One region of the Methylobacterium synurae genome, then DNA from elsewhere that is predicted to be linked to it. Evidence: predicted binding sites of a transcription regulator. Region 1 holds the regulator's gene; each other region holds the start of a gene.
What was found. Region 1 encodes LexA, which represses DNA repair genes until DNA is damaged. Its sites were predicted from a motif close to TGTTCNNNNTGTGTTCNG; they were not measured.
Positions count from the first base shown of each region.

Region 2: a site for LexA is predicted at 3,357-3,374, ahead of HBB12_RS20830 (putative DNA modification/repair radical SAM protein). Genes of this name have one in related genera too.
Region 3: a site for LexA is predicted at 6,001-6,018, ahead of HBB12_RS27795 (PA0069 family radical SAM protein). Genes of this name have one in related genera too.
Region 4: a site for LexA is predicted at 1,323-1,340, ahead of HBB12_RS15110 (trna delta -isopentenylpyrophosphate transferase). Genes of this name have one in related genera too.

Region 1 covers NZ_JAAQRC020000001.1:5,258,956-5,266,529, forward strand. The annotation lists gene uvrB (excinuclease ABC subunit UvrB) at 1-1,703, shown strand, start outside; gene lexA (transcriptional repressor LexA) at 1,923-2,660, shown strand; gene HBB12_RS24115 (NCS2 family permease) at 2,890-4,230, opposite strand; gene HBB12_RS24120 (molybdopterin-dependent oxidoreductase) at 4,221-6,971, opposite strand; gene HBB12_RS24125 (FAD binding domain-containing protein) at 6,983-7,574, opposite strand, start outside.
Region 2 covers NZ_JAAQRC020000001.1:4,523,664-4,531,237, reverse strand. The annotation lists gene HBB12_RS20850 (beta-keto acid cleavage family enzyme) at 1-511, opposite strand, end outside; gene HBB12_RS20845 (SDR family NAD(P)-dependent oxidoreductase) at 523-1,281, opposite strand; gene HBB12_RS20840 (Gfo/Idh/MocA family protein) at 1,498-2,847, opposite strand; gene HBB12_RS20835 (hypothetical protein) at 3,030-3,239, opposite strand; gene HBB12_RS20830 (putative DNA modification/repair radical SAM protein) at 3,392-4,603, shown strand; gene HBB12_RS20825 (UdgX family uracil-DNA binding protein) at 4,870-6,300, shown strand; gene HBB12_RS20820 (hypothetical protein) at 6,393-6,776, shown strand; gene panB (3-methyl-2-oxobutanoate hydroxymethyltransferase) at 7,019-7,574, opposite strand, start outside.
Region 3 covers NZ_JAAQRC020000001.1:6,047,709-6,055,282, reverse strand. The annotation lists gene HBB12_RS27825 (methyl-accepting chemotaxis protein) at 1-685, shown strand, start outside; gene HBB12_RS27820 (electron transfer flavoprotein-ubiquinone oxidoreductase) at 921-2,585, opposite strand; gene HBB12_RS27815 (uracil-DNA glycosylase) at 2,781-3,725, shown strand; gene ypfJ (KPN_02809 family neutral zinc metallopeptidase) at 3,843-4,754, shown strand; gene moaB (molybdenum cofactor biosynthesis protein B) at 4,754-5,353, shown strand; gene HBB12_RS27800 (hypothetical protein) at 5,415-5,930, opposite strand; gene HBB12_RS27795 (PA0069 family radical SAM protein) at 6,049-7,161, shown strand; gene HBB12_RS27790 (GNAT family N-acetyltransferase) at 7,318-7,574, shown strand, end outside.
Region 4 covers NZ_JAAQRC020000001.1:3,257,775-3,265,348, forward strand. The annotation lists gene HBB12_RS34500 (glyoxalase superfamily protein) at 1-379, opposite strand, end outside; gene HBB12_RS15105 (hypothetical protein) at 572-1,255, opposite strand; gene HBB12_RS15110 (trna delta -isopentenylpyrophosphate transferase) at 1,589-2,353, shown strand; gene HBB12_RS15115 (dienelactone hydrolase family protein) at 2,536-3,426, shown strand; gene HBB12_RS15120 (response regulator) at 3,537-3,956, shown strand; gene HBB12_RS15125 (RidA family protein) at 3,960-4,418, opposite strand; gene HBB12_RS15130 (hypothetical protein) at 4,906-5,334, opposite strand; gene HBB12_RS15135 (AI-2E family transporter) at 5,369-6,490, opposite strand; gene HBB12_RS15140 (acyl carrier protein) at 6,774-7,061, shown strand; gene HBB12_RS15145 (3-hydroxyacyl-ACP dehydratase FabZ family protein) at 7,085-7,549, shown strand; gene HBB12_RS15150 (beta-ketoacyl-ACP synthase) at 7,546-7,574, shown strand, end outside.

The DNA.
Region 1 (7,574 bases):
CCCGCGGCACCTTCCGGGTGCGGGGCGACGTGATCGAGCTGTGGCCGGCCCACTTGGAGGATCGCGGCTGGCGCATCGGCCTGTTCGGCGACGAGATCGAGTCGATCTCCGAGTTCGATCCGCTCACCGGCAAGACCCTCAACACGCTCAAGTTCGTCAAGGTCTACGCCAACAGCCACTACGTGACGCCGCGCCCGACCCTCCAGCAGGCGGTCAAGGGCATCAAGGACGAGCTGAAGTGGCGGGTCGAGGAGCTGACCCGGATGGGCCGGCTGATCGAGGCCCAGCGCCTGGAGCAGCGCTGCACCTTCGACCTCGAGATGATCGAGGCAACCGGCGCCTGCAACGGCATCGAGAACTATTCGCGCTACCTCACCGGCCGCAAGCCCGGCGAGCCGCCGCCGACCCTGTTCGAGTACCTGCCCGACAACGCCCTGGTCTTCACCGACGAGAGCCACGTCACGGTCTCGCAGATCGGCGGCATGTACCGGGGCGACTTCCGCCGCAAGGCGACGCTCGCCGAGTACGGCTTCCGGCTGCCCTCCTGCCTCGACAACCGACCCTTGCGGTTCGAGGAATGGGACGCGATGCGCCCGCAATCGATCCACGTCTCGGCGACGCCGGCGAAGTGGGAGCTGGAACAGACCGGCGGCGTCTTCGCCGAGCAGGTCATCCGCCCGACCGGCCTCGTCGATCCGGTGATCGAGGTACGCCCGGCCCGCTCGCAGGTCGACGACCTGCTCGGCGAGGTGAAGGAGGTGGCGGCCGCCGGCTACCGCACGCTGGTGACGACGCTGACCAAGCGCATGGCCGAGGACCTGACCGAGTACCTGCACGAGAACGGCGTGCGGGTGCGCTACATGCATTCCGACATCGACACGCTGGAGCGGATCGAGATCATCCGCGACCTGCGGCTCGGCGCCTTCGACGTTCTGATCGGCATCAACCTCCTGCGCGAGGGCCTCGACATCCCGGAATGCGCCCTCGTCGGCATCCTCGACGCCGACAAGGAAGGCTTCCTGCGCTCCGAGACCTCGCTGATCCAGACCATCGGGCGGGCCGCCCGCAACGCCGACGCCCGCTGCATCCTCTACGCCGACCACATCACCGGCTCGATGGAGCGGGCGATGGCCGAGACCGAGCGCCGGCGCAAGAAGCAGCTCGCCTATAACGAGGAGCACGGCATCACGCCCCAGAGCGTGAAGCGCAACATCTCCGACATCCTGGAGAGCGTCTACGAGCGCGACCACGTCCAGGTCGATACGGGGCTGGCGAAATCCGCCGTCACGGTCGGCCACAACCTCAAGGCGGTGATGGCCGACCTCGAGAAAAGGATGCGGGCGGCCGCCGCCGATCTCGACTTCGAGGAGGCAGCGCGCCTGCGCGACGAGCTCAAGCGGCTCCAGGCGACCGAGCTCGCCATCGCCGACGACCCGATGGCCGAGCAGGCCGATGTCGAGCGCGAGGCCGGCCGCTTCGGCGCCAAGCGCAAGCGCCGGGGTGCGGAACCGCTCGGCTACGGTCCGGGCGGCAAGGGCGTCTCGGACGAAGGCACCCGCATCCGCCAGCCCGACCTCGACGACATGGGCCCGGGCACCGACCGCGAGGTGCCGTTCACCTACGCCGAGCGCCCGACCGGCCGCTCGACGCAAGGGTTTCCTGGTCAGAAGCCGAAATACAAGGGCCGCAAGGGGCGGGGCTGAGGCGCAGGCTCGGACCGGCGCGGCGGACAGTCCCGCGCCGGTCGAACACCGCGCGGAACGTGCCTCATCGTCCGATCGACCCGTGACATCCCCGTCTATCACCCCGGTTGCTGCGCCCTCGCGCCGCTTTTTCGAAGCCGCTTGCGGAACACTTGCGGAACGCTTACCATGTTCGCGATTTGTTTCCGGAGCGCGGCAGCGCGGGGATGAGAGTGTCACATGCTCACGCGTAAGCAGTTGGACCTGCTCCGCTTCATTCAGCAGAGAATGCGCGAGACGGGCGTGCCCCCGTCCTTCGACGAGATGAAGGACGCCCTCGATCTCAAGTCGAAATCGGGCATCCACCGCCTGATCACGGCCCTGGAGGAGCGGGGCTTCCTGCGCCGCCTGCCGAACCGGGCCCGGGCGATCGAGGTGATCCGCCTGCCCGACACGGTGACGGGACCGGCGCCGGTCGCGGCCACGGCCGAGGTGGTGCGGTTCAATCCCAGCGTGGTCGAGGGCGGGCGCGCTCACGAGCCGAAGCGGCAGGCCGGTATCCCCGCGATGGCGACGGCGTCGGACGAGAACGGCCAGTCGGTCAGCGTGCCGGTGATGGGCCGGATCGCCGCCGGTACGCCGATCTCGGCGATCCAGAGCCAGAGCCGCACGGTGGCGATGTCGCCGGACTTCCTGGCGAGCGGCGAGCATTACGCCCTGGAGGTGCGCGGCGACTCGATGATCGAGGCCGGCATCCTCGACGGCGACCTCGTGGTGATCCGCCGCCAGGAAACCGCCAATACCGGCGACATCATCGTGGCGCTGATCGACGACGAGGAGGCCACGCTCAAGCGCCTGCGCCGCCGCGGCTCCTCGATCGCGCTCGAGGCCGCGAACCCGGCCTACGAGACCCGCGTGCTCGGGCCCGACCGGGTGCGGATCCAGGGCCGGCTGGTGAGCCTGGTCCGGAAGTACTGAAGGGGCTTTCAGTCAAGCGCGGGAACCCTCCCCCCCTCTGCGGGGGAGGGTGGCGAACGGAGTGAGCGCAGCGGGACGAAGTCCCGCCGAGAGGGGCAGCGCGACGCTGATCCAGGTGGCGTCCGTCACTATGGTCGCGACCTCTCCGGAAGCGTGGTTCCCCTCTCCCGGCCTGCTCCGCAGGCCACCCTCCCCCGCAGAGGGGGGAGGGTTCAGGGCGTCGCGCTCGTCAGTGCGCGCTGCCGGTCGCCACGAACTTGAACAGGAACACCGCGGCGATCACCCACACCACCGGCTTCACGTCCCGGAACCGCCCGGTGAGCAGCTTGATCACCGCGTAGGTGATGAAGCCGAAGGCGACGCCGTTGGCGATCGAGTAGGTGAAGGGCATCAGCAGCGCCGTGACGCAGGCCGGCAGCACCTCGGTCAGGTCGTCCCAGTCGAGATCGACCAGCTCGTGCAGCATCAGGCAGGCGACGTAGAACAGGGCCGGCGCCGTGGCATAGGCCGGGACCGAGCCGGCGAGGGGCGCGAAGAACAGGCAGGCCAGGAACAAAACCGCCACCGTGGCGGCGGTGAGCCCGGTGCGCCCGCCCTCCTCGACGCCGGACGCGCTCTCGAGATAGGCGGTCGTGCTCGACGTGCCGAGCAGCGAGCCGACGAAGATCGACGAGGAATCCGCCATCAACGCCTTGTCGAGGCGCTCCATCTTGCCCTCGGTCAGCAGCCCCGCCCGGTTGGCGACGCCCATCAGCGTGCCGGTGGCATCGAACAATTCGACGAGGAAGAACACCAGGATCACGTTGAGCAGGCCGCCCGACAGCGCGCCCTTGATGTCGAGGGCGAACAGGGTCGGGGCGATCGAGGGCGGCAGCGAGGCCACACCCTGGAAGGTGTTGTCGGCGACGATGAAGCTCAACGCCGTCACGGTCAGGATGCCGGCAAGCAGCGCGCCGCGCACCTTGCGCACCGAGAGCACCGCGACGATCAGGAAGCCCAGCACCGCCAGCACCGTGCTCGGCTTGTGCAGGTCGCCCAGCGTCACGAAGGTCGCGGGGCTCGCCGTCACCACGCCGGCGCTCTTCAGCGCGATGATCGCGAGGAAGAGCCCGATGCCGACCGTGATCGCGATGCGCATCGAGCGGGGAATGCCCTCGACGATGATCCGTCGCAGCCCCGTCAGCGTGACGACCATGAAGCACAGGCCGGAGATGAACACCGCGCCCAACGCCGCCTGCCAGGTGTAGCCCATCTGGAGCACCACCACATAGGCGAAGTAGGCGTTGAGCCCCATGCCCGGCGCCAGCGCGATCGGGTAGTTGGCGTAGAACGCCATCACCAGCGAGCCGATCGCCGCGACGAGGCAGGTCGCGACGAACACCGCCCCCTTGGGCATCCCGGCATCGCCCAGGATGTTGGGATTGACGAAGACGATGTAGGCCATCGTCAGGAAGGTGGTGAGCCCGGCGAGCAGCTCCGTGCGCACGGTGGTGCCGTGGGCCGAGAGCGCGAAGGTGCGCTCCAGGAAACCCGGGGGCCGGGTCAGGCCGGCGTCGCGCTTCATGTCCATCGCTGCTCCTCGTCGCTCTCTCTGATCTGTCGGTAGATCCGGTCGGGCGCGAAGGGCGTCGCGGTCAGCCGCGCGCCGGTCGCGTCCCGGATGGCGTTGGCCAGAGCCGCCGCGACGGGGTTGAACGGGCTCTCGCTCATCGACTTGGCGCCGAGCGGCCCGACCGCGTCGTGGGTGGCGGCGAAGATCACCTCGGTGCGGGGCACGTCGGCGATGGCCGGGATGTGGTAGGTGCGGAAGGACGGGGTCGCGACCCGGCCCTCGCCGTCGATCGCCAGGTCCTCGTAGAGCGCCGCGCCGAGCGCCTGGGCGACGCCGCCCTCGACCTGGCCGCGGCACTGCGCCGGGTTCATCACCCGGCCCGCATCGGCGGCGTGGACGCTCCGCAGGATGCGCAGTTCGCCGGTTCCCGAATGCACCGCGACCTGGAAGCCCTGGACGTTGAACGCCACCGAGCGCGGGCTGCCGTCGGCATGGCCGATCGCCTCCGCCGGGCCGAGATCGGCGAGGGGGACCCGGGCCTCTCCCGCCGTGACCGCGTCGCCGTCGAGCCGGCAGGCGGCGGGATCGAGCCCGAACCGGGCGGCGGCGCGCCGGCGCAGGATGTCGGCCAGGCCTTGCGCGGCCCGCAAGGTCGCCTGGCCCGCCACCACGATGCCGGTGCTGCCATAGGCGCCGGTATCGTGCCCGACCGCGTCGCTGTCGCCCTGGCGCAGGGCGATCCGGTCCGGGGTGGTGCTCAAGGCCTCGGCGGCGATCTGGCCATGAACCGTCGAGGTGCCGTTGCCGAACTCGACCGTGCCGACGCGCAAGGCGTAGGCCCCGTCGTCCCCGAGCGCGATCCGGGCCTCGGCGAAGTGGCCTCGCGGCGGGATGGTGTCGATCATCGACAGCGCCATGCCGGAGCCCGTGCGCCAGCCCGGCGGGGCGGGGGGAGGGGGCTCGGCCAGGGCCGCCGACACCGCGTCGAGGCATTGGTCGAGGCCGTAGCTGCCGTATTGCACGTCGTGCGGTTCGAGGCTCGTCGAGACCATCGGGTCGCCGGGCCGCACCACGTTGCGTCGCCGCAACTCGAACGGATCGAGCGTCAAGGCGCGAGCGAGCTCGTCCATGGCGGATTCGACCGCGAAGATGGTCTGGCTCAATCCGTAGCCGCGAAATGCCCCCGCCGGCAGGGTGTGAGTGTGGACGGCATAGCCCGCGACCCGCTTGTTGGCGCAGCGATAGACCGCGATCACCTCGTTGCAGCCGTGATGCAGCACGCCGCCGGCATGGTTGCCGTAGGCGCCGGTATTCGACAGCACCTGGAGGTCGATCGCCGTCAGGGTGCCGTCGCGGCGGGCGCCGAGGCGCACCCGCACCCGCATCGGGTGGCGGGTGGTGGTGGCGGTGAACTGCTCGGTGCGGGTCAATTCCCAGCGCACCGGCCGGCCGGTGGCGAGCACCGCGAGCGCCACCAGATCCTCGGTCAGCATCTCCTGCTTGCCCCCGAAGCCGCCGCCGACCCGGCCGCACTCGACCCGGACCTCCTCGCGCGGGAGATCGAACAGGGCGCAGAGCGCGTCGCGGGTGAGGAACGGCACCTGGGTGCTGGAGCGGATGACGAGGCGTCCATCGGAATCGCGCCAGCCGATCGCCGCATGGGTTTCCAGATGCGCGTGCTGGATCCGCTGCGAGCGGTAGGTGCCCTCGTGCACCACGTCCGCCGCGGCAAGGCCGGCCGCCACGTCGCCGATCTCGCCATGCGCCTCGGCGGCGAGGTTGGGATGGGGATGGAGCGGCGGCGCGTCCTCCCCCGTGGGGCGCAGGCCGTGGACGAGCGGTGCGTCGGGGGAAAGCGCCTGCTCGGGATCGAGGCAGGCCGGCAGCACCTCGTAGTCGACGACGAGCGCCCGGCAGCCGGCCTCCGCCGCCGCCTCGCTCTCGGCGACCACCGCCGCGACGCGCTGGCCGACGAAGCGCATCACCGAATCGAGCACCCGCGTGTCGCTGGCATCGTCGGCGGGGTTCTGGTGCCGGGCGGTGGAGAAGAGCCGGTCCGGTGCGTCCGCGTGGGTCAGCACCCGCACCACCCCGGGCAGGGCGAGCGCGGCCGCCGCGTCGATGCGCAGCACCCGCGCATGGGCGTGGGGCGAGCGCAGCACCTTGAGATGCAGGGCGCCGGCAACAGTGAGGTCGAGGGTGTAGCGCGCCCGGCCGCTGACGATGGCGGCGCTGGCGGGAGCCGGCGGGCTGTGCTCGCGGGGGGCCGGGCAGGGCGCCGGGACTTGGCCGTCGAGGCCTTCGATCGCGTTGGCGGTGTCGATCGCGTCGGCGATCGACCGGTAGCCGGTGCAGCGGCAGAGATTGCCCTTCAGCGCCGCCGGCAGGTCCCGCCGCTGGCCCTGGTCGAGGGCGGCGGCCGTCATCACCATCCCGGAGGTGCAGAAGCCGCACTGGAAGCCTTGCGCGGCGACGAAGGCCGCCTGGACCGGGTGGAGGGTGCCGGGCACGCCGTCCCCCGGCGCGCAGGGGCCGGCCAGCCCCTCGATCGTGGTGATGCTCCGGTCCGCCGCCCGGAAGGCCGGCACCAGGCAGGCATGCAGCGGCTCGCCGTCGACATGCACCGTGCAGGCGCCGCAATCGCCGGCATCGCAGCCCTTCTTGACCCCGAACCAGCCGAGTTCGCGCAAGAACGTGCGCAGGCACTGCCCGGCGCGGGGCGCGGCCTCGTGGACCGTTCCGTTGACCGTCAATCTCATGCTCGCCGGTTTCATGCGCCGCCTCCCGCGAGCTCGGCCCGGGCCTCCTCGGCCAGAAGCCCGGTGACGTGGCGGCGCCAGTCCGGCGCACCGTGGACGTCGTCGTACCAGAGCCCGTCCGGGATCGCGGCGGCGAGGGCCGCCGCCAGTTCCCCGGCCTCCGGCAGGCTGCCCAGGTCGATCCTGACCGGGCGCCGCGTCGCCGCCGTCACCGTGAGGGCGAAGGCGCCCGAGGCGTCCAGGGTGGCGATGGTCAGCGCCCCGGAGCGGCCGTTGGGGCTCAAGGACAGGCGCCGGAAGGCAGCGCGACGGCACAAGGCCGCCGCCGGCAGGGTGATCTCCCGCAGGATCTCGCCGGTTTCGAGCGCCGTGTCTTGCGGCCCGCGCACCAGGTCGCGGATGGGCAAGGTTCTCTCGCCGCCTTCCGGCGTCCAGATCAGGCCGATGCCGTCGAGGGCGACCGCGAGCGCGATCATCGGCCCGGCGGGGAGCGCCAGGCAGACGTTGCCGCCGACGGTCGCGGCGTTCCAGACCTTGAACGAGCCGAGGAGCGCCCGGCAGCAAAGGCCGATCAGGGGTGCTGCGGCGTAAGGGGCCGGCAGT
Region 2 (7,574 bases), 740 kb from region 1:
CGATCTGACCGAGGTCGAACACCTCGATCTCGGGCTTCGCCCCCGCCTCGCGGATCAGCGCCGCCATCGCCCGCAGATGGGCGGGCGTGTTCATGAAGGCGTGCTCGCCGAAATTCATCGTCGCCACGTCGAGGGTGCAGACCTCCGGCCGCAACGCCGTGACGTGGCGGGTGCGCGCCTCCGGCGAGGCCAGGGTCGTGCCGGGGCCCGCCACGCCTGGGTCGGGATCGCCGGCGACGTAGCGCCCGCCGGCCCCGGTGGTGAGGTTGAGGATCACGTCGGCATTCTTGTCGCGGATCCGCTCGACCACCTCGCGGTAGAGGGCAAGCTCCATGCTGGGCTTGGCGGTCTGCGGATCGCGGACGTGGATATGCACCACCGCGGCGCCGGCCGCGGCAGCCTCGAGCGCCGACTGCGCGATCCCTTGCGGGCTCACCGGCACGGCGGGGTTCTTCGCGGGCGTATCGAACGAGCCGGTGAGGGCGCAGGTGATGACGGTCTTGCGAGACATCCGTCCCTCCCTCAGAGCATGCCGCCGTCGACCGCCAGGGTCTGGCCGGTGACGTAAGGCGCGCCGGCGGCGAGGAACAGCATGGCCTGCGCGATGTCCTCGGGCTTCGCCATGCGGCCGAGCAGGGTACGGGCGACGGAATCGGCCTTGCGCTCCTGCGACCATGGCGCCGTCCAGGGCGTCTCGACCAGGCCCGGCGCCACGGCGTTGACCCGGACATCCGGCGCGAGCGCCCGGGCGAGGCTGCGGGTGAGGTTGATGAGCCCCGCCTTGCTCGCCGAATAGGCGATGCTGGAGCCGCGCTGCCCGAGCCCGGCCACCGAGGCGGTGTTGACGATGGCGCCCTTGGCGCGGCGGAGCGCAGGCGCCGCCGCGTGGGCGCAGCGATAGGGGCCGATCAGGTTCGTCGCCAGGATGGTCTGCCAGAACTCCTCGGTCATGGCGTCGAGGTCGGCAAAGTCAATCGGCGTGGTCGTGGCCGGGGTGCCGGCATTGTTGATGAGCACGTCGAGGCCGCCGAGCGCGTCGATCCCCCGCGCCACCATGGCTTCCGCCTCGCCCGGCACCGAGACGGTGCCGGCGAGCGCCTGGACCTTCAGGCCCTCGGCCGCCAGCCGCGCGGCGGCTTCCGGCCCGCGGGCATCCTCGGCGAGATGATTGAGCACCACGCCGGCGCCGCAGCGGGCAAACAGCGTGACGGCAGCCAGCCCTATTCCCGAGGCGCCGCCGGTGACGAGCACGCAGCGCCCGCGCAGATCCGCACTGATCATTGGAGTTTCCACCCTGCGAAATGTTGTTTCGCGGGAGAGTGGCAGGAGCGGGCGGGTCTTGTCCAGCTTGAGGAGCGCATCGGGGGTGTGCCGTGGCGCGCCTCGACGGCGACCGCGGCCGTGCCATGATCGGGGGTCGGGCGTATGCCGGTGCCCGCCGCGACGGCCCAGGCTGCTCCGCGACGCCGAACCGGCCCCGCCCCGTCAGACGATGCCCTAACCGGCCTCCTCCGGCTCCGGACCGCGGGTCTGGTCGAGAGCCTTGCCCGCCTGATCCTTGCCCTGGTCCTTTTCGCCCTTGCCGACGATCCGCTCCGGGCCCTTCAGCGCCACCGCGTTGCCGGTGCGGGCGGCCTCGTAGATCGCCTCCATCAGGATCTGGTCCTGCAGGCCCTCCTCGCCCGGGGTGCGGGGCGTGCGGTTCTCCAGGATGCAGGTCGCCATGTGGTCGATCTCGAGGGCGAACTGGTTCTTGGCGCCGAGCACCCGCTCCTCCTTCGCCTCGGCCTTGCCCTCGCGATGGTTCAGGAATAGGCGCTGGCCCTCGTAGGCGAAGGCGTTCTGGAGCTGGATCGCGCCGCCCTCGGCCTGCACGGTGAGCGAGCGGGTCTCGTGCGCGCCGTAGCTGGTGGAGCAGAGCGCCAGCGCCCCCGAGGGAAAGCGTAAGGTGAAGGCCACGGTCTCCTCGACCTCGCGGTAGAGCGGATCGTCCGGCGAATGGACCTGCGCCTGGACCGAAACCGGCTCCTCGCCCATCAGCGCCCGCACCCCGTTGAGGCAGTAGAGCCCGATATCCGGCAGCGCGCCGCCTCCGGCCAACGCCGCCTTCATCCGCCACTGCTCGGGCAGGCTCATGGTCTGGGTGTTGGTCGCCTCGATGAGCTTGACCTTGCCGTACTTGGCGCTGCGCACCAGCCGCACGACCTCGCGGTTATGGGGCTCGTACTGGCAGCGATAGGCGATCATCAGCTTCACCTTCGCGCTCGCGCAGGCATCGATCATCGCCCGCGCCTCGCCCGACGAGACCGCCATCGGCTTCTCGCACAGCACGTGCTTGCCGGCGCTCGCGGCGGCGATCACCTGGTCGCGGTGGAGCGCGTTCGGGGTCACGATGTAGACCGCCTTCACCTCCGGATTGCGGGCGAGCGCATCCCAGCCGTCATAGCCGTAGATCGCCTCCGGCTTGACGCCGTATTGCGCCGCCACCGCCTTGGCCTTCTCGGGCGAGCCCGACATCAGGGCGACCGGCTTCGCCTTCCGGCACTCGCCGAAGGCCGGCAGGATTTCTTCCAGCGACAGCCGGCCGAGGCCGACGATCGCGAAGCCGACCCGCTCGCCCGGCGGCAGCGGCGCCGGTGGCGGCGCGGACGGCCGGTCGGAGGGGCCGCGCCAGTTCGGAAACGTCACCTTGCCGTTCTCGACCTTGCCGGTATCGACCGGACGCTCGGGTCCGGGCGTACCTTGCCCGGGTGCCCCCTGCGCAGCCCCGCTGCCGAGGCCGACCAGGGTGGCGCCGCCGGCCATCATCAGGCTCCGGCGCGAGAGGGCGGTGACATCGTCCGGCATCGGGCAACCATCCGTTGGGACTTGAAGAGCCTGCGCAACGTATCCGGGATGGGAGGGTTCCGCCGTCGGCAGGCGCCCGATCGTAGACCCGGCGGGGCTCGCCCGGGTTCTCCTGAACCTGAAACCAGAAAGGCCGGCCCTCGCGGGACCGGCCTTCCGGACACTCCTGGGCGTGAGCGCTGTTACTCGCCCGCCATCATCTCCGGCGAGAAATGCCCGCACCAATCCTGCGCCGAGACCACCGGCCACAGGCCGTGTCCCTGCGGCTCGGGCTGGCTCACGGGAGGGTTGAAGCGGCACAGGCCCTCCTCACCCTGCGCGGCGGCGCCGTTCAGCTTGTGGTCGTCGAAGTAGCGGCAGCTGCGGCAGTTCGCGGACGGGTTCGTCGCCATCGTGTGCCTCCTTGCAAATCAGAACAATTCCAATCGGGCAGACAACGAGGGGCGGCGCGATGGGTTCCTGCGCCCCCTGATGCGGCTTTCGACCACGGGAGGACGGCACCTTCCACCTTGAACAAATCACGAACGAAAGCCAGTTTGCAGGAATGGATGACGCCCTCAAGAAGAAGCTGACGGTTCTCGCCGACGCGGCGAAATACGATGCCTCCTGCGCCTCGTCGGGGGCGCCGAAGCGCAAGGCCGAGGCCGGCGGGCTCGGCTCGACGACGGGGGCGGGAATCTGCCACGCCTACACGCCGGACGGGCGCTGCGTCTCGCTGCTCAAGATCCTGCTCACCAATTATTGCCTGTTCGACTGCGCCTATTGCGTCAACCGGCGTTCCTCGAATGTGCGACGAGCGAAGTTCTCGGTCGACGAGGTGGTGACGCTGACGGTCGAGTTCTACAAGCGCAACTACATCGAGGGGTTGTTCCTGTCCTCCGGCATCATCCGCTCGCCCGACCACACGATGGAGCAGCTGATCCGGGTGGCGAAGACCTTGCGCCAGCGGCACGGCTTTCGCGGCTACATCCACCTCAAGACCATCCCCGAGGCGAGCCCGTGGCTGATCGAGCAGGCCGGGCTCTACGCCGACCGGCTCTCGATCAACCTCGAACTTCCGACCGAGGCGAGCCTGGAACGGCTGGCGCCGGAGAAGGACGGCGCCGCGATCCAGACCGCGATGGGGCAGATGGGCGAGCGCATCCTGCAGGCCAAAGAGGAGAAGCGCCGCTTCGCCCCCGCCGGGCAATCGACGCAGGTCATCGTCGGGGCGGATGCCAGCACCGACGAATCGCTGATCCGCACCAGCGCCCGCCTCTACGACCATTACGGCCTGAAGCGGATCTACTACTCGGCCTTCAGCCCGATTCCCGACGCGGCCTCGATCCTGCCGAGCCAATCGCCGCCGCTCCAGCGCGAGCACCGGCTGTACCAGGCCGACTGGCTGATGCGGTACTACGAATTCTCGCCCGACGACGTGGCCGGGGCGACCGAATCCGGCATGCTCGCCCTCGACGTCGACCCGAAGCTCGCCTGGGCCCTGCGCAACCGCGACCGCTTCCCCGTCGACGTCAACCGGGCCGACCGGGAGATGCTGCTACGGGTGCCGGGCCTCGGCGTGCGGGCGGTGGACAAGATCGTGGCGGCGCGCCGCCATGCGACGCTGCGCCTCGACGATGTCGCCCGCCTGACATCGGGTCTCAAGCGGGCCCGGCCGTTCCTGATCGCGGCCGATTATGCGCCGACGCGGCTCACCGATCGGCTCGACCTGCGCGCGCGTCTCGCCGAGCCGCCGCGCCAGCTGAGCCTGTTCTAGAGCATTTTCCGACGAAGTGGATGCCGGTTCGTCGCAGAAAATGCGGCAAAATCAAAGTCCTAGAGAGCTTCGCGATGGCAACGCGATCGTGAAGTGCTCTAGAGCAGACTTGCGTTGGCAGGCCGACGCTTCGTCAGCTTAGATCCTTGTTTGTCGCAGATTTTTTCCGCAAAACCGGCGTCCACGTTTGCGAAATCTGCTTAGGTCTTTGGTTTGCCGCATTGCCTGCGACGAACCGGTCTCCACTTCATCGGAAAATGCTCTGGATGCGCGCCCACACCATCCGGCTCCAGGCCGGCGCCGACCTCGCGGGGTTCCGCGTGGCGATCCGGCGCCTCGTCCCGGCAGGCATCCCACCGGAGGCGGTGACCTGGATCGACGGTGAGGCTGCCTCGCTGTTTGCCGAGGCGGAACTGACGGAGCCCGGCCCGGCCCTCGCACTGCCGCGGGCGGTGGCGGCCCTGATCCCATCTGTCGTCATGCACCGCGATCCCGAGCGCTATGCGCTTCTGCACCGGCTGGTCTGGCGGGTGGCGGGGGGAGAGCGGCATCTTGCCGAGGTGGCGAGCGACCCGCTGGTCCATCGCCTGTACCTGATGCGGAAAAGCGTGGCGCGCGACCTGCACAAGATGCACGCCTTCCTGCGCTTCCGCCGCGCCGGGGCGGGGGCGGGAGGGCGTGAGCGATTCGCCGCCTGGTTCGAGCCCGAGCATCACATCCTGGCCGAGGCGGCGCCGTTCTTCTCCGCGCGCTTCCCCTCCTTCGACTGGTCGATCCTGACGCCGGACGGTTCGGCCCATTGGGACGGACGGGCCCTGACCTTCGGGCCGCCGGGCCGGCGCGAGGACGTGCCGGATGCGGACGCCTTCGAGGCCGGCTGGACCGACTACTATTCCAGCACCTTCAATCCTGCCCGCACCAACCTGGCGGCGATGCGGGCCGAGATGCCGAAGAAATACTGGCACAACCTGCCCGAGGCCGCGGCGATCCCCGGCTTGGTCCGCGAGGCCGGCCGGCGCGTGGGCGAGATGATCGCCCGCGCCCCCGAGGCGCCGATGAAGCGCGTGCCGGCGCGGGCGCTCGCCGCGATGGCGGCGCAGGAGCCCGACTCGTTGGAAGCGCTGAACGCAATCATCCGCGCCTCCGAGCCGCTGGTGCCGGGCGCGACGCAGGCCGTCCTCGGCGAAGGTCCGCTCGGCGCGGACATCGCTTTCGTCGGCGAGCAACCGGGCGATCAGGAGGATGTGCACGGGCGGCCCTTCGTCGGTCCGGCGGGCCAGCTCCTGTCGCGGGCGTTGCGCGAGGCCGGGATCGACCGCGAGCGGACCTATCTCACCAATGCGGTCAAGCACTTCAAGTTCGAGGTTCGGGGCAAGCGGCGCATCCACCAGAAGCCCGGCGCCGGCGAGGTGGCGCATTACCGCTGGTGGCTCGAACGCGAGCTCGCCTTCGTGGCGCCACGCGTCGTCGTGGCGCTCGGCGCCACCGCGATGCTGGCGCTGTCGGGCCGGCAGGTGCCGATCACCCGCGCCCGCGGACCGGCGAGTTTCGGCGACAAGCCGTATCGGGGCTTCGTCACGGTCCATCCCTCCTACCTGCTGCGACTGCCCGACGGGGCGCGGGAGGACGCGTATGTGGGCTTCGTCGACGACCTGCGGCGGGCGGCGACCCTGGCGGCGGAAGCGAGGGCCGCGTGAGTGTGGCCGGTTAACGCGCGGAAACGCTGCATTGCGGCAACCAACCGCCTGCTGCCGAGTTTGACGCCAGACCGAACCGGGAAACGAGGATCATGAGGCTGATCGTGTCCGCCCTCGCGGCGGGAGCTTGTCTGGCCGGTGCCGTGGCGCCGGCCGCTGCCAGAACCAGCGCCAAGGCACCCAATCGCTTCGACGGCACCTGGAGCGTCGAGGTCATCACCGAGAGTGGGACCTGCGACAAGGCCTACCGCTACGGCGTCATCATCCAGAACGGCCAGGCCCGCTACGCTGGCGGCGGCGACTTCACCGTGTCGGGCCGGGTGCAACCGAGCGGCGCCGTGCGGGCGACGATCAGCCGGGGCGATGCCGCGGCGCAGGTCGTCGGCCGCCTGGGCGACGGCACCGGCTTCGGCAACTGGACCACCTCCGGCTCCAATTCCTGCAAGGGCCGCTGGAACGCCGAGCGCCGCGGCTAGCGCGCGTCGGCATGGGGCTCCTCCACTCGCGACCTCATCCCGAGATGTGAGCGAAGCGAGCCTCGAAGGCGAGATCCGGAAGTCTCCGAGCTCCCTGAAGCCCTCCTTCGAGGCTCGCTGCGTTCGCACCTCAGGATGAGGTGGGAGGGTAGGATAGGAAAGCCCGTTGCGATCGTGGTGTCGCAGGTCGAATAGGTTCCCGGGCTGAGGTCAGGGGCGGAAAACCTGGAGCGGAGATCGCGTCAGACCTTCGGCAATTCCTGGCGCTCGCCGTAGGTATGCGCCTCATCGGGGAAACGTCCGGCCTGGACTTCCTCGGCATAGAGGCGCACCGCCGCATCGATCTCGGCGCGTAAGCGTCCGTACTGCCGGACGAATTTCGGGGTGCGCTCGGACAGGCCGAGCATGTCCTCCAGAACGAGGATCTGGCCGTCGCAGAACGGCGAGGCGCCGATGCCGATGGTGGGAGCCGTCACCTCCGGCGCACGCGCGATGGTGCGGGCCACCGGCTCGACGATGCCCTCCAGCACGATCGCGAAGGCGCCGGCCTCGCTGATCGCCCGGGCATCCTCCAGGAGCAGGCGCGGGGCGTCAGGCCCTTTCCCCTGCACCCGGAAGCCGCCCATCGTGTGGATCGATTGCGGGGTAAGGCCGATATGGCCCATCACCGGCACGCCCCGCTGGGTCAGGAAGGTCACCGTCTCGGCGAAGCGCGCGCCGCCCTCCAGCTTCACCGCCCCTGCCCCCGTCTCCTTCAGGATGCGGGCCGCGCTGGCGAAGGCCTGCTCCCGGCTCGCC
Region 3 (7,574 bases), 790 kb from region 1:
CGAGGAGGCCTCCTCGAACGTCGCGACGGTCGCGGCGGCGGCCGGGCAACTCGGCACATCGGTGAGCGAGATCGGCTGCCGGATCGGCGCCTCGGCCGAGATGGCCCGGAGCGCCGCGGCTGCTGCTGCTGCGACCGCCGACCTCGTCCACGAGCTGCGCCAGGGCGCGGCGCGGATCGGCGACGTGCTCGGGCTGATCTCGACCATCGCCGATCAGACCAACCTGCTGGCGCTCAACGCCACGATCGAGGCGGCGCGGGCCGGCGCGGCGGGACGGGGCTTCGCGGTGGTGGCGGCGGAGGTCAAGGAACTCGCCGGCCAGACCGCCCGCGCCACGGCGGAGATCGCCGACCAGATCGCCCGTATCCAGGGCTCGACCGAGCAGGCGGTCGCGGCGATCGGCGGCATCGCCGGGCAGATCGGTGACATCAGCTCAGCCAGCACTGCCATCGCGGCGGCGGTGGAGGAACAGGGTGCGGCGACCCAGGAGATCGTCCGCAACGTCTCGGAGGCCGCCAAGGGCACCGGCGAAGTCACGGGCAGCGTCGCCCAGGTCGCAGGGGCGGCCGACGAGACGGGTGCCGCGGCGAGCCAGGTCCTGTCGGCGGCGAGTGAATTGTCGCGCCAGTCCGAGCACCTGCGCGGGGAGGTGGGGCGGTTCCTCGCGACGGTCCGGGCGGCGTGAGGAAGGGTCGCGGACGTCGTTCGCGACCCGGTTTGTCACACCCTCCGCGTCATCCCGGGGCCGCGAAAGCGGAGCCCGGGATCCAGAACCGCAGGTCTTTCCGAAAACGGCGGGCCGATCGCCGCTTCATTCTGAGCCATCCGCGGTTCTGGATTCCGGGCTCCGCTGCGCGGCCCCGGAATGACCCTGTGAGGTAAAAACGGGGTGGGCTCGCGAAGATAACCCACCCTTTTTCTCACATATTCACGTAGTTCGGACCGCCCGGACCTTCCGGGGTCACCCAGTTGATGTTCTGGTTCGGGTCCTTGATGTCGCAGGTCTTGCAGTGGACGCAGTTCTGCGCGTTGATCTGGTAGCGCGGCGCTCCGCCCTCCTCGATCCACTCGTAGACGCCGGCCGGGCAGTAGCGGCCCGACGGCCCACCGAACACGTCGTGCTCGGAGGATTTCTGCAGGCCCATGTCCTTGACCTGGAGGTGGACCGGCTGGTCCTCCTCGTGGTTGGTGTTCGACAGGTAGACCGACGAGAGACGGTCGAAGGTCAGCACCCCGTCGGGCCTCGGGTACTTGATCGGCTTCACGTCCTTGAGCGGCTTGGTACAGGCGTAGTCCGGCTTGCCGTGGCTGAGCGTGCCGAACAGCGACAGGCCGGCGAGCTCGTTGAGCCACATGTCGAGGCCCCCCAGGCCGACGCCGACGACCGTGCCGTACTTCGACCACAGCGGCTTGACGTTGCGCACCCGCTTCAGGTCGTGGCCGATCGGGCTCGACCGCCAGCCTTCCTCGTAGGAGGTCAGCTCGTCCTGGGCCCGGCCGGCGGCGAGCGCCTCGTGGATCGCGCCCGCGGCCTGCATGCCCGACAGCACCGCGTTGTGCGAACCCTTGATGCGCGGCACGTTGACGAAGCCGGCCGAGTCGCCGACGAGGCAGCCGCCCGGGAAGACGAGCTTCGGCACCGATTGCCAGCCGCCCTCCATGATCGCGCGCGCGCCGTAGCCGATGCGCTTGGCGCCCTCGAACACGTCCCGGATCATCGGGTGGGTCTTGAAGCGCTGGAACTCCTCGAACGGCGACAGGGTCGGGTTCTCGTAGTTCAGGTGCGTGACGAATCCTACCGACACCAGGTGGTCGTCGAAATGGTAGAGCCAGGAGCCGCCGCCGGCCTTGTTCGGCAGCGGCCAGCCCATCGAGTGCTGCACCAGCCCGGGCCGGAACTTCTCCGGCTTGACCTGCCACAGTTCCTTGACGCCGAGACCATATTTCTGGTGGTCGGAATGCTGGTTGAGGCGATAGCGGTCGATCAGCTTCTTGGTCAGCGAGCCGCGGGCGCCCTCGCCGAACACCGTGTACTTGGCGCGCAGCTCCATGCCGCGGGTGAAGTCGTCCCGCGCCTCGCCCGAGCGGGCGATGCCGAGGTCGCCGGTGGCGATGCCGACGACGGCTCCCGCGTCGTCGTACAGGATCTCGGCGGCCGGGAAGCCCGGATAGATCTCGACACCGAGTTCCTCCGCCTTGCGGCCGAGATACTTGGTCACGTTCGAGAGCGAGCCGACGAAGTTGCCGTGGTTGCTCATCAGCTTCGGGAAGGCGATGTTCGGCAGCGAGACGCCGCCCGCCGGCCCGAGGAACATGAACTCGTCCTTCACCACCTCGGTCTTGAGGGGGCGGTCCGGGTCCTCGCGCCAGCCGGGGACCAGGGAGTCGAGCCCGCTCGGGTCGATGACCGCACCGGACAGGATATGGGCGCCGACCTCGCTGCCCTTCTCGACCACCACCACCGACACCTCGGTGCCGGCCTCACTGGCGAGCTGCTTCAGCTGGATGGCAGCAGCCAGCCCGGCCGGGCCCGCTCCGACGATCACCACGTCGAAGTCCATCGCCTCGCGTTCCGGCAGCTCCATCCTGGTCCTCCCCTGGTCTCTGGATAGTTCACATATAAACGATCTCGGGCCGCCTCAAGCGGTCCCAATGGCCGGACCGTGCGACGGCGTGTCCCTGGGTGCAAGCGCCTGCGCCTGGGCCGCGCCCGCGAGAATGCCTGTGCGCGCCCTGTCGCACCTGTTGTCCACAGCCGTGCAGCACGCCACATCACACTGATGACGCCCGACGCTCCCGACAGCCGCGACCTGCTCTCCTTCCTCGACTTCCACGTCGCGGCGGGCGTCGATGCCGCGCTGGACGAGACGCCGCACGACCGCTTCGCCGAGCCGGAAGCGCCGCGTCGCGCCGTCCGGGCGGAGGCTACAGCGTCCGAGGCGCCGTCTCGGCCGCTTCCGTCCGCGAATGACGAGCCCAGCTGGGCGGCGCCTGATAGGCAAGAAGCTCCCGGACAAGAGGTTCCTCGCCGGGAGCTTCCCCGTAGGGAGGCGGTGCGCGAGGCGCCGCGGGCGGAGGCCGCCAGCACCTACGGCCGTTCCGCCGCGGCCGCTCCCGGCGAGGCGGCAGGCGACGCCCGCGAACTCGCCGCCACCGCCGCGAGCCTGGAAGAGCTGGAAGGCCTGCTTGGCCGGTTCGAGAGCTGCGCGCTCCGCTTCACCGCCAAGAACCTCGTCTTCGCCGACGGCAACCCGCAGGCGCGGGTGATGTTCGTCGGCGAGGCGCCGGGGGCGGACGAGGACCGGATCGGCAAGCCGTTCATGGGTCGCTCGGGCCAGCTCCTCGACCGGATGATGGCGGCGATCGGGCTCGACCGGACCAACGCCTATGTGGGCAACGTCGTGCCCTGGCGCCCGCCGGGCAACCGCAACCCGACCCCGCAGGAACTCGCGACCTGCAAGCCGTTCATCGAGCGGCAGATCGCGCTGGCCGATCCCGACATCCTGGTCTGCCTCGGCGGCGTCGCCACCCAGGCGCTCGCCGGGACCAAGGACGGCATCCTGAAGTCGCGAGGGCGGTGGTTCCCCTACCGGACCGACAAGCGCGAGATCCGGCTGCTCGCCACCCTGCACCCGGCCTACCTGCTGCGCCAGCCGCTGCAGAAGCGTCTTGCCTGGCGCGACTTCCGGGCTCTGCGGGCGGCCCTCGACGAGGGCGCGCCGTGATCGACGCCATGTGCGGCGAAGCGGAACCGTGCCGGCTCCCGTCGATTACTCTTGAGCCTTTCGCCTGCGCCGCGTAGCCGTCGCGGCCAAGGTTCACGGGCCGACGGGTAGCAGACCATGCGCTGGGAAGATTTTCGCTCCTCCGACAACGTCGAAGACCGCCGCGGCGAGGGCGGCGGTGGCGGCGGATTCGGTTTCCCGGGCGGCGGCGCCGGGGGGCTCGGCATCGGCACCATCGTCATCCTGTGCATCATCGGCTGGGTCACCGGCATCAACCCGGCGATCCTGATCGGCGGCGCCGAGCAGATGACGCGCCCACGCGCGCCCCAGGAACAAGGTCAGCAGCAGGGCCAGCAGCCCGACCGGCGCACCGGCGCCCCCACCGACCAGTCCGGCAAGTTCGCCGCCGCGATCCTCGGCAACACCGAGGACGTGTGGAAGACGGTTCTGCCGAACCAGACCGGGCGCCAATACACCCCGACCACGATGGTGCTCTATACCGGCGGCACCCGCAGCGGCTGCGGCCAGGCCCGGGCGGCCATGGGCCCGTTCTACTGCCCGCTCGACAAGAAGGTCTATCTCGACACCACCTTCTTCAAGGAGATGGAGCAGAAGTTCCACGTGAAGGGCGATTTCGCCTATGCCTATGTGATCGCCCACGAGGTCGGCCACCACGTCCAGGACGTGCTCGGCATCCTGCCCAAGGTGCAGCAGAAGCAGCAGCAGGTCGGCGAGCGCGAGTCGAACGCCCTCTCGGTCCGCGTCGAGCTGATGGCCGATTGCCTCGCCGGCGTCTGGGCCAAGAACTCGAACGACCGCTTCAACTCGCTCGAGCCCGGCGACATCGAGGAGGCGATGCAGGCGGCGAGCGCCATCGGCGACGACAAGCTCCAGAAGCAGAGCCAGGGCTACGTGGTGCCGGATTCCTTCACCCACGGCTCCTCGGCCCAGCGCATGCGCTGGTTCCAGACCGGCTACCGCAGCGGCCAGACCCAGTCCTGCGACACCTTCCGGGCCTCGCAGCTCTGATGCCAGATCTTGACCAAGGCCGCCTCGACCAAGCCCGGGACTTCGTGCCGTTGTCGATCGCGGTGCTCACCGTCTCGGATACCCGCACGCCGGCCGACGACCGCTCGGGCGACACGCTTGCCGAGCGCATGACGGCGGCGGGGCACCGCCTCGCCGCCCGGGCGATCGTGCCGGACGAGGTCGAAGCGATCCGCACCCAGGTGAAGGCCTGGGCCGCCGATCCGGGCGTGGACGTGGTCATCACCACCGGCGGCACCGGCTTCACCGGCCGCGACGTGACGCCGGAGGCGCTGGAGCCCCTGTTCGAGAAGCGGATGGACGGGTTCTCCGCCGTCTTCCACCGCATCTCCTACGACAAGATCGGCACCTCGACGCTGCAGTCGCGGGCCACGGCCGGAGTCGTGAACGCCACCTACGTGTTCGTGCTGCCGGGCTCGCCCGGCGCTTGCAAGGACGCCTGGGACGGCATCCTGGCGGCCCAGCTCGATTACCGGCACCGGCCGTGCAACTTCGTCGAGATCATGCCGCGCCTCGACGAGCACCTGAAGCGGGGCGCCGCGAAAGCATTTTCCGACGAAGTGGGTACCGGTTCGTCTTAGACAATGCGTCACAATCAAAGATCTAGAGCAGCGTCCGATCGCAACGCAATCGGGCGATACTCTAGCTCCGCAGCAGCGACCCCCGCAGGGGCCTGACCGGCAGGCGGGCCTTGAGCGGCAGACCCGCCCGCAGGGCCTGCACCCGCACGAGGTCGCCGGCCCGCACCTGCCGGGTGCCCGTCAGCGACTCGCGCCGTCCGGCGATCCGCTCGAACAGGGCGGCGTGCGGGCGGCGCAGGCGGCCGACCGCCTCCGCTTGTACCGTGGCGCCGAACCGGTCGAGCACCCGAATCCAGCCCTCCGCCGGCACGTCGCCGGCCTCCAGGCACAGCATCCAGGGACGGCGCGCCAATCCGGCCGCCGCCACCCAGGGGCTCGGCCCCCGCGCCACCAGGGCCGCGCCGGTGCTCTCGGCCATGGTGGCGACCTCCGGATCGTCCGGATGCTCGGCTGCGATCACCGCATCGCCCACCACGCCCGCCGCGACGCCGGCCACGAGGGCCGCCAGGGTGTCGGCGAGGGCGTCGATGCGCTCCGGATCGATCGCGCCGGGGAGATGGATGGCAGCCGTGAACATGATGGCGCCATAGCGGATAGGAGGCGGCGCGTCCTGCCTCGATCGTTGGCAATTTATTCTCCCTTGTGATCGTTCCTGTTTTGTTCTAACCACGGCCGTGCGTGTGCGGGAGGTCGGAATGGAATCGGGATGCGGGCGGGCGGCGCGCCGCCTCGCCGGGTCGACCCCGGCGGCGGAGAGCCGCCGCGGGCGCGGCGCCACCGCCAACCCGACCGGCCGGTTCGAGCCCGCCGCCCGCGAGGCCTTCGCCGACGGCTGGGAGATCGAGGACGAGCTGCCGCCTCTGCGTACCGAGGTGACGCTGGAACGGGCACGCAGCATCATCACCCGCAACACGTCGCCCGATATCGGCTTCGACCGCTCGATCAATCCGTATCGCGGCTGCGAGCATGGCTGCGTCTACTGCTTCGCCCGGCCGAACCACGCCTATGCAGGGCTCTCGCCGGGGCTCGACTTCGAGACCAAGCTGTTCGCCAAGCCCGACGCGGCGGCCCTGCTCGAACGGGAACTCTCGGCCCGGGGCTACGCGCCCCGCACCATCGCGCTCGGCACCGCCACCGATCCCTACCAGCCGATCGAGCGGCGCTACCGCCTGACCCGCGGCGTGCTCGAGGTGCTGGCCCGCTTCCGCCATCCGGTCGGCCTCGTCACCAAGTCCGACCTCGTGCTGCGCGACCTCGACATCCTGGCGCCGATGGCGGCGCAAGGGCTGGTGAAGGTGGCCCTCTCGGTCACGACCCTCGATCCCGACCTCGCCCGCCGGATGGAGCCGCGTGCCCCGCGACCCGAGAAGCGCCTGGCGGCGATCCGGGCGCTCGCCGCGGCAGGCGTGCCCGTGATGGTGCTGGTGGCGCCGCTGATCCCCGGCCTCAACGACCACGAGATCGAGGCCGTTCTGACCCGCGCCCGCGAGGCGGGTGCGAGCGAAGCCGGCGGCGTGCTGCTCCGCCTGCCGCACGAACTCGCCGACCTGATGCGCGACTGGTTTGCCGAGCATTTTCCCGATCGGGCCGGGCGGACCTTCTCGCTCCTCGCGCAGAGCCGCGGCGGCAAGGTCTACGATGCGACGTATGGCCGGCGGTTTACCGGGACCGGGCCTTACGCGGACCTGCTCGACCAGCGCATGCGGGTGACGATGACCCGGCTCGGGTATCCGGCGGAGCGGGTGCGGTTGCGGACGGATCTGTTCAGGGTGCCGCTGCAGAAGGGTGGGCAGTACAGCTTGTTCTGAGCGGCGAGACCGTCGCGGACAGGACGTGGGTTTCTCCTCTCCCCGCCCGCGGGGAGAGGAGGGTTCCCGCCCCCTTCCTGCCCCCGGGCCGCTCATCCGCCACGCAAGTGCAGCGCCACCCATTTCCCAAAGGGAAATCCCTGCTACGCTGCCGCGATGACCGGCGCTCCTCCCACCCTCGACACCCCCCGCCTCCATCTGCGGCTCGTCGCCCTCGAGGACGCGGAGGCGACCAGCGCCCTGATGACCCCGGCGGTGAGCCGGTGGCTCGCCTTCTGGCCGCTCCCCTTCACCGTCGCGATGGCGCGGGAGCGGATCGCCCTGGCGCGCGACCTCGCCGAGGCCGGACAGGGGCTCTCCCTCGCGGTGACCGCCCGCGACACCGGCGAATTCCTCGGCTGGATCATGTTGCA
Region 4 (7,574 bases), 2.0 Mb from region 1:
GATAGGGAGCGGCCACGATGCTCTGCATCATCGTGGCGAACCCCTTCTCCATCGCCGCGTAGGCGGGATCGTCCTCGGCGTAGCGGCAGCGGATCAGCGCTGCCCGACCGTCCCCGTAAGGCATCGCGGGATCGATGCCCATGTCGTAGAGGTGCGGCTTCGAGCCGGAGACGATCCAGCCGGCCGGCTGCACCAGGGCGGCTTCCGGCCCCGGTTCCGCGGAAGCGGTGAGGCTTGCGGACAGGATGTTCCAGTTGTCGAGGCCGAACTGGCGGGCGACGATCTCCAGGCACTCGCCGTGGGACAGGGCCGAGCCCCGCCGGCCCAGTTCTTCGCGAAGGGCTTTCGCCATCGCCTTGGCATCGCGATAGGTGCGCATGATTCAATCCCTGCTCGCGGGCGAACCAGTGGGATCAGTGCCTGCCTTGCTGACCGGTTCGCCCGACGGACGGGAGAAGAACGGACGCGCCTCGCATGGATGCATTCACCGTACCCCGGACGGGGCGCAGGCGGCGGGCTGCATCGGCCCTGCCGCCATGAAACGGCAACTCAGGCCGCAACGTCAAGACGCTCAAAACCCGAACGGATCCGGATACGGCAACGCCCGCCGTCTGACCGGCGTCTCCGGCAGGATCGGGCGCCCGATATCCACCGCCACCAGCCCCTCGACGGCGAGTGCCAGCACCGCCGCGACGCCGTCCTGGGCGTTGATCGCCACGGCGGCGCATTCGACGAGGCGGCCGGTGCCGCATTCGTCGAGGTGGTGCAGGATCCGCACCCGGTCGCCGGCCGAGACGTGGGTGCGGCGGCAGGCCATGATGAGCCGCACCGTCGAGATGCGCGGCTCGGCCCTCAAGGTGGCGGCGCTCTCGATGAGAAAGCGGCGGCCATCCTCCGCCACGACCGGCTCTCCCGCCACGTAGGCCGTGCGGAAGGGATGCCGCCCGAGATCGCCCTCCGCCACCACGTCGACGAGGAGGCCGGGCTCGTCGGTGCGCGCCTGCTCGAAATCGGCGGCGTGCTCCACCGCCGTGTCGCCGAGGATCAGGCGAACCGGGGCGGGGGCGGCGCGCAGGCGCTCCACCGCCGGGTCGAGGGCCGCGATGGCGAGGAAATCCGCCACCAGGGCCGGGCGCGGCACCGCGGGCAGGAGGGCCGCGCCGCTGCGGCGAGGCGCAGTGCTCCGCACGGCGCTGCGGCGCTGGCCCGGGCGGTCGAGCAGGGTCGAGGCATCGAGGAGGGCGGGGGTGCTCATGCGGGGCTCCGGGCCACGGCCGGCGCCGACGCACCGACCTGCCAAAGTTCTAGGCGTCACTCTCTTTAGGAACATTTAGCGAACATACCCACCCCGGGCAACGCGGCGCAATCGTCGCCGTGACGGCGTGGCCGCTCCGGTGGGGGATCGTCTGCACGGGGCACCGAGCGGAGCAAGGGTGCGACAAGAAGATCATCCTCCGACGACGCTTCGTCTCGCCTCGATATCGCGAAAACGCTCGCGCATCCCTCCCTGGCGTGATAGAGAACAAATGTGGAACCGGCCGATTTCCCCGCCGTCCGGAGCCGCCGTCAGCAGGTGAGATCGATCGAGATGAGCGCAACCACGGACAAGCAGATCGCGGACATCCTCGCCACCTATGGCGAGCCGCTGGCCGGCAACGTCTGGCGCGTGCAGGGCACCGCCGTGATCTACCACAAGGCCCTGGAGCGGATCGCCGTACAGGCCCGCATCCGTTTCGACGCCCCGGTGATCGTGCGGGCCGAGCGGGACGAGGCGGTGATCCTGGTGACCGGCCACATGCCCGGCCCGAACGGCGACCGCACCGAGTGGTCGATCGGCGAAGCCCTGATCGGCGTGAACTATCGCGTCTCCGGCAAGCAGGCGGCCTACGTCTTCGCCATGGCGGAAAAGCGGGCCAAGGACCGGGTGATCCTCAAGCTCGCCGGCCTGCACGGCCTCCTCTATTCCGAGGACGAGGCCGACGAGTTCAAGGCGAGCCGGCCCGATCTCGTGGCGGCGAACCAGTCGCGCCGGCCCGAGACCGGGCGCGGGCCGCACGCATCCGAGGAATCCGACCGTGAGGCCGAGGCCGCGAACGATGCCGACGTCCAGCGCGAGGATGCGCCGCGCACCGACGCCGCCGCATCGGAAGCCGACCTGACCGCCCGCATCGACCAGGCACAGTCGATCAACGCGGTGACCGATCTGATGCTCGCCCCCGAGACGCAAGCGGCGCTCGCCGCGATGCCGCCGGGCCTGCGCGACGAGGTCCGCGAGCACGCCAAGGCTCGCCTCGTGGCCCTGGGCTGGCCGGCCCGCAGCAACGCCAAGTCCCGCAAGGCCGCGGTGGCGTGAACGGGAGATCGGGGTCGATCGAAGGGCCGTCCGCTCGCGCGGGCGGCCCTTTTTCTTGCCCAACTTCTTCGCGCCTGACCGGATCGTGACCGTGAACCACGGGCGTTCGCGCTTGCCCTGGCGCGCTCGGCCCGCATGATCGCGCCCCGGCGCGACAAGGCGCCAGGCATGGGAGGACCAGAATGGCGACGAGCGACGACGCGCGGACCGACGACCTCGAACAGCTCGACGGCCTGGTGATCCCGCCCTTCTCCCGGCGCGGCTTCGTGATGACGAGCCTGATGACCGGGCTGACGCTCGCCACCACCCGGGTCGAGGCGCAGGCGATCCACACCGACGAGGCCGGCATCGTCGCCGGCGAGGTGCGGATCCCGGTCGGCGACGGGCCGATGCCGGCCTACCGGGCGATGCCGCAGGGGGCCGGGCCGTTTCCGATCGTCCTCGTGGTCGAGGAGATCTTCGGGGTCCACGACTACATCAAGGACATCTGCCGGCGCCTCGCCAAGGCCGGCTACACCGCGGTGGCGCCGGAACTCTTCGCCCGCCAGGGCGATGTCTCGAAGATGACCGACGTGCAGGAGATCGTCCGCGAGGTGGTGTCGAAGACGCCGGACGCGCAGGTGATGGGCGACCTTGACGCCACCGCCGCCTGGGCCGCCGCCGAGGCGAAGGGCGATGCGGGCAAGCTCGGCATCACCGGCTGGTGCCGCGGCGGGCGCACCGTGTGGCTCTACGCCGCCCACAGCGCCAACCTGAAGGCGGGCGTCGCCTGGTACGGCAATTTCGGCGGCACCCGCACGGGCATCCAGCCGAAGACCGCCGCCGACGTGATCCCGGAAATCCGTGCGCCGATCCTCGGCCTCTACGGCGCCGCCGACACCGGCATCCCGGTCGCCGACGTCGAGAAGGCGCGCGAGGCGGCGAAGGCGGCGGGCAAGGAGGTCGAGATCGTGATCTTCCCGGACGCGCCGCACGGCTTCCACGCCGATTACCGGCCGAGCTACCGCAAGGGGCCGGCGGAGGACGGTTGGGGTCGGATGCTCGCGTGGTTCCGGAGCCACGGCGTCGCCTGATCGTCTCCCCGTGACGCGGCAAGCCTTGCATTGCCGCAACACCTCGGAAAGGATGAACAGAGGCCTCCGGGAGCTATGCAACCACTGGGCCGCAAGCTCGTTCCCTGCACATGACCGAGTCCAGCGCCGCCGCGAAGACCCAGCCCGTGATCCTGGTCGTCGAGGACGAACCGGAGGAGCGTTTCCTCGCGGCCACGCTGCTGGAGGAAACGGGCTTCCGCGTCATCGAGGCCGAGACCGCCGAGAAGGCGCTCGCCATCCTGCGCGAGCGGGGCGACGAGGTGAACGTCGTCTTCTCGGACGTGCGGACCCCGGGCCAGATCGGCGGGTTCGAGCTGGCGCGGATCATCGGCGTCACCTGGCCGCGGGTCCACGTGCTGCTCACGTCCGGCGATGCCGGCGACCAGCCGAGCGACCTGCGCATGTCGGCCACCTTCATCCCCAAGCCCTGGCGGGCCCTCGACATCCTCACCCTGGTCGAGCAGGCCGCCGGCTACCATACCGGCGGCGCCGCGAGCGACGCCCGCTAACCTTCACCTCACCTCGAAGATACCGTCGACCTCGACGCTCGCATCGGCCGGCAGGCTGGCGACGCCGATCGCCGTGCGGGCGTGGCGCCCGGCCTCGCCGAACAGCTCCGCCATAAGGTCCGAGGCGCCGTTGACGGCCTTCGGCACGTCGGGCCAGCCCTGCTCCACCTGCACGAAGCCGCCGAGGCGGTGGCAGCGCACGACCCGGTCGAGGTCGCCGTCGAGGGCGAGGCTCAGCGAGGCCAGCAGGTTCAGCGCGCAGATCCGTGCCGCCTCCTGCCCGGTCGCGATGTCGGTCACCGGCCCGGTGAACCGCACCTCGCCTTCCCATTCGCAGATCTGGCCCGCGAGCCACAGGGTCGTGCCGATGCGCGAGAACGGCAGGAAGGCGCCGCGCGGTTCGGGGACTCGCGGCAGCGCGAGGCCGAGGGCGGCGAGGCGACGGGCGGGCTCGCCGCGCAGGGTCGGGGGTTGCTTCATCGGGACCTCGCGGGGGATAGGTGAGTTTTCCGTGCCTGTTTGCTCATGGGCGACAACGTACGTTTCTCATCTTTCTCATCTTGCAGCCGCACCGTGAAAATCCCGGATCATACAGTTTTCCGATTGATCGCTTTGCGATGCGGAAAGCGGCTTCGCTCAGGCGCCGCGCGGGCTGGTGATCGGTACATGACACGGGCATGAATCCCGTCGGTAGGGGCCTCTCCCATCCACAACCTCATCCTGGGGTGTCGGCCCATCGAAGATGGGCTGACCGCGAAGGAGGGTTCCAGAAGTCTCCAAGATCCGTGGAGCCCTCCTTCGAGGCTCGACGATCTTCGATCGCCCGCACCTCAGGATGAGGTCGTGGGTGGGACAGGCGGGAGCCGCGGACCTGCCGTCCCGTCGCATCCTGCGTGCCTGAAGAGGAGCCCGCGCTTTCTCTCGCGCGGAGCGATCGAGCCGAACTCGATCAGTAGCGGTTTGCCCCCGGAATCGGCGGCGGTACGACGAAGACCCCGCTAGGCGGGGGCGGCGGCACGGTGCCCGGCCCGTAGGGCGGGGGACCGTAACGGTCATACGGCGAGGGGCCGTAGCGGTCGTAACGGTCCGCCCGGGAGCGATCGTCCCGCCAGCGCCCTTCCGCATCCCGGTGGCCGCGATCGTCGCGGTCGCGGCGGCGCGGCATGATCTCGTCGGGATCGCCGCGCTCGACCTCGCGGCGGTCGCGCCGGTCGAGATCCCGGGGACGGTCGTCGTCGCCGAAGCGCGGGCCGGGATCGCGGCGGCCGTCGTCGTACCGGTCGCCGCGCCGGGCGGTCGTGCGGTCGTCGTCCCATTGCGCCGCGGCGGGACAGGCGGAGAAGCCGGCGAGCAGGGCCGCGGCGAGCCAGACTCTCATCGGGAAACAGTCCTTCGAGCAGCGGATCGGCGAATCAGGCGACGGCCTGGTCGTCTCCCGCCGTGTATTCTCGCCACAGCAACACCAACGCCGCCATAACGGCCGGCCCCAGGAACAGGCCGAGGAGCCCGAAGCTCTCGACGCCGCCGAGGATGCCGAGCAGCACCCACAGGAACGGAAGGCGGGTCGCGCCGCCGATCAGGACCGGCCGGACGAAGTGATCGGCCACGAAGGTGACGACGAGGCCGGCCGCCGCCACGACGATCGCCGCCGTCACTCCTCCTTTCGCGGCGGCGAGCAGGGCCGCGAGGCCGAAGGCCACGGGCGCCCCGAACGGGATCATCGCGGCCAGCGCCGTGAAGGCGCCGAGCAGCACCGGATGCGGCACGCCGGCGAAGAAGTAGACCACGCCGAGCAGAAAGCCCTCGCCGAGGCCGACCAGCACCAGCCCGTCCACGGTGCCGTGGACCGAGGCCGCCATCTGCGTTGCCACCCGCTCGCCCCGCGGGCCGAACAGGCGGCGGGTCGCCGAAAGCCCCTGCGCGGCCAAAGCGGGCCCGTCGCGGAAGAGGAAGAACAGGGCGAGCAGCGTGAAGCCGAACAGCATCGCCCGGTGGACGATCTGGCTGCCGAAGGTGCGCCCGAACCCGACCAGCGACGAGTGGTTGATCGATTGGTCGACCCGCTTCAGGACCTCGGACGAGCCCTGCGGGTGGCTCAGGTTCTCCTGCCACCAGGCCGAGACTTGGGCGGCACCGAAGGGCAGGTGCGAGACGAAATCCGGCACGGGCCAGCCCTGTTCCTCGATCTGGCGCCAGAACGCGACCGCGTCGTGCGCCTCCCGCGCCGCCTGGATGGCGACGACGATCAGCGGCACCAGGATCACCAGGGCGACCGCGAGCGTCAGCACGGCCGGCCACAGGAGATTGTGCTTGCCGGGCCGCTTGATCCGCACCAGCCGCTCGCGCAGGGGCCACAGGGCGATCGCCAGGATCACCGCCCAGACCAGCGCCGGCAGGAAGGGATGCAGCACCCAGAGGCCCAGCGCCCCGAGCGCGATGACGAGCGCCGCACGGGCGAAGGCGGAGGTGCCGGCCGCGGGCGAGGGCGGGGCCGCCGGGGCGGGGCCGGGCCGGGGTCCGGTCGGGGGCTTCACGTGTTCCATGCCGGTTTCATCCTTCCCGCATGTCAAGCGGGCGCGTCGTCCGAGCTGACCTAGGGCAGGGGGCGCCTTGGGGCAGGGGGCGCCTTGGGGCAGGGGGCGCCTCGGGGCAGGGAGCGCGGTTGCCGGCCCGTCCCCCCTCGTGTATGCGGGCCCCTCGACCGGGCCCTGCCCGGCGGACCCTTTTCGGGGAGGCGGTTTCGTGGCCGGGGTGCGGGCGGTGCCCGGAGGTCGCGCCGTTCGAGCCAGACCTCAGCAGGAAGACGGCTGCACGTCCATGTCCGACACCTTCGACCGCGTCGCCACCATCATCGCCGACGTCGCCGACATCCCGCGCGAGAAGATCACGCCGGAGAGCCACGCCATCGACGATCTGGGCATCGACAGCCTGGCCTTCCTCGACATCGCCTTCGAGATCGACAAGTCCTTCGGGATCAAGCTGCCCCTCGAGCAGTGGACCCAGGAGGTCAACGAGGGCAAGGTTCCGGCCGAGCAGTACTTCGTGCTGAAGAACCTCTGCGAGCGCATCGACGGCCTGGTGGCCGAGAAGGCCGCCAAGGTCTGATCCGGGTTTAGGCGGCCGCCGGGATGCGCCTCGAATATTTCGACATGATCGACCGGGTCGTGAGCCTCGACCGCGCCGAGGGGCGCATCGCGGCTTTGGCCACGGTGCCGGACGCGAGCCCGGTCTTCGAGGGGCATTTCCCCGGCCACCCCCTGGTGCCCGGCGTGCTCCTCACCGAGACGATGGCGCAGGCCTCCGGCTACCTGCTGCTCGCCCGTGCGTCGTTCAGCCACATGCCGTTCCTGATGGGCGTCGACAAGGCGCGCTTCCGCTCCTTCGTCGGCCCCGGGGCCGTGCTGGAGGTCGAGGCGAGCCTGGAGCATGACGGCTCGGGCTACGCCGTGACCAAGGCGGCGATCCGCTCCGACGGCAAGCCGATCTGCAACGCCGAATTGCGGTTCCGGACCATGCCGTTCCCGGATGGTCTCGGCGCGCTCATGCGCGAGCGCACCGCCCGCATCGGCCTCCCCGACGGAGCGGATTCGTGACCAGGCCTGTTGTCGTCACGGGCCT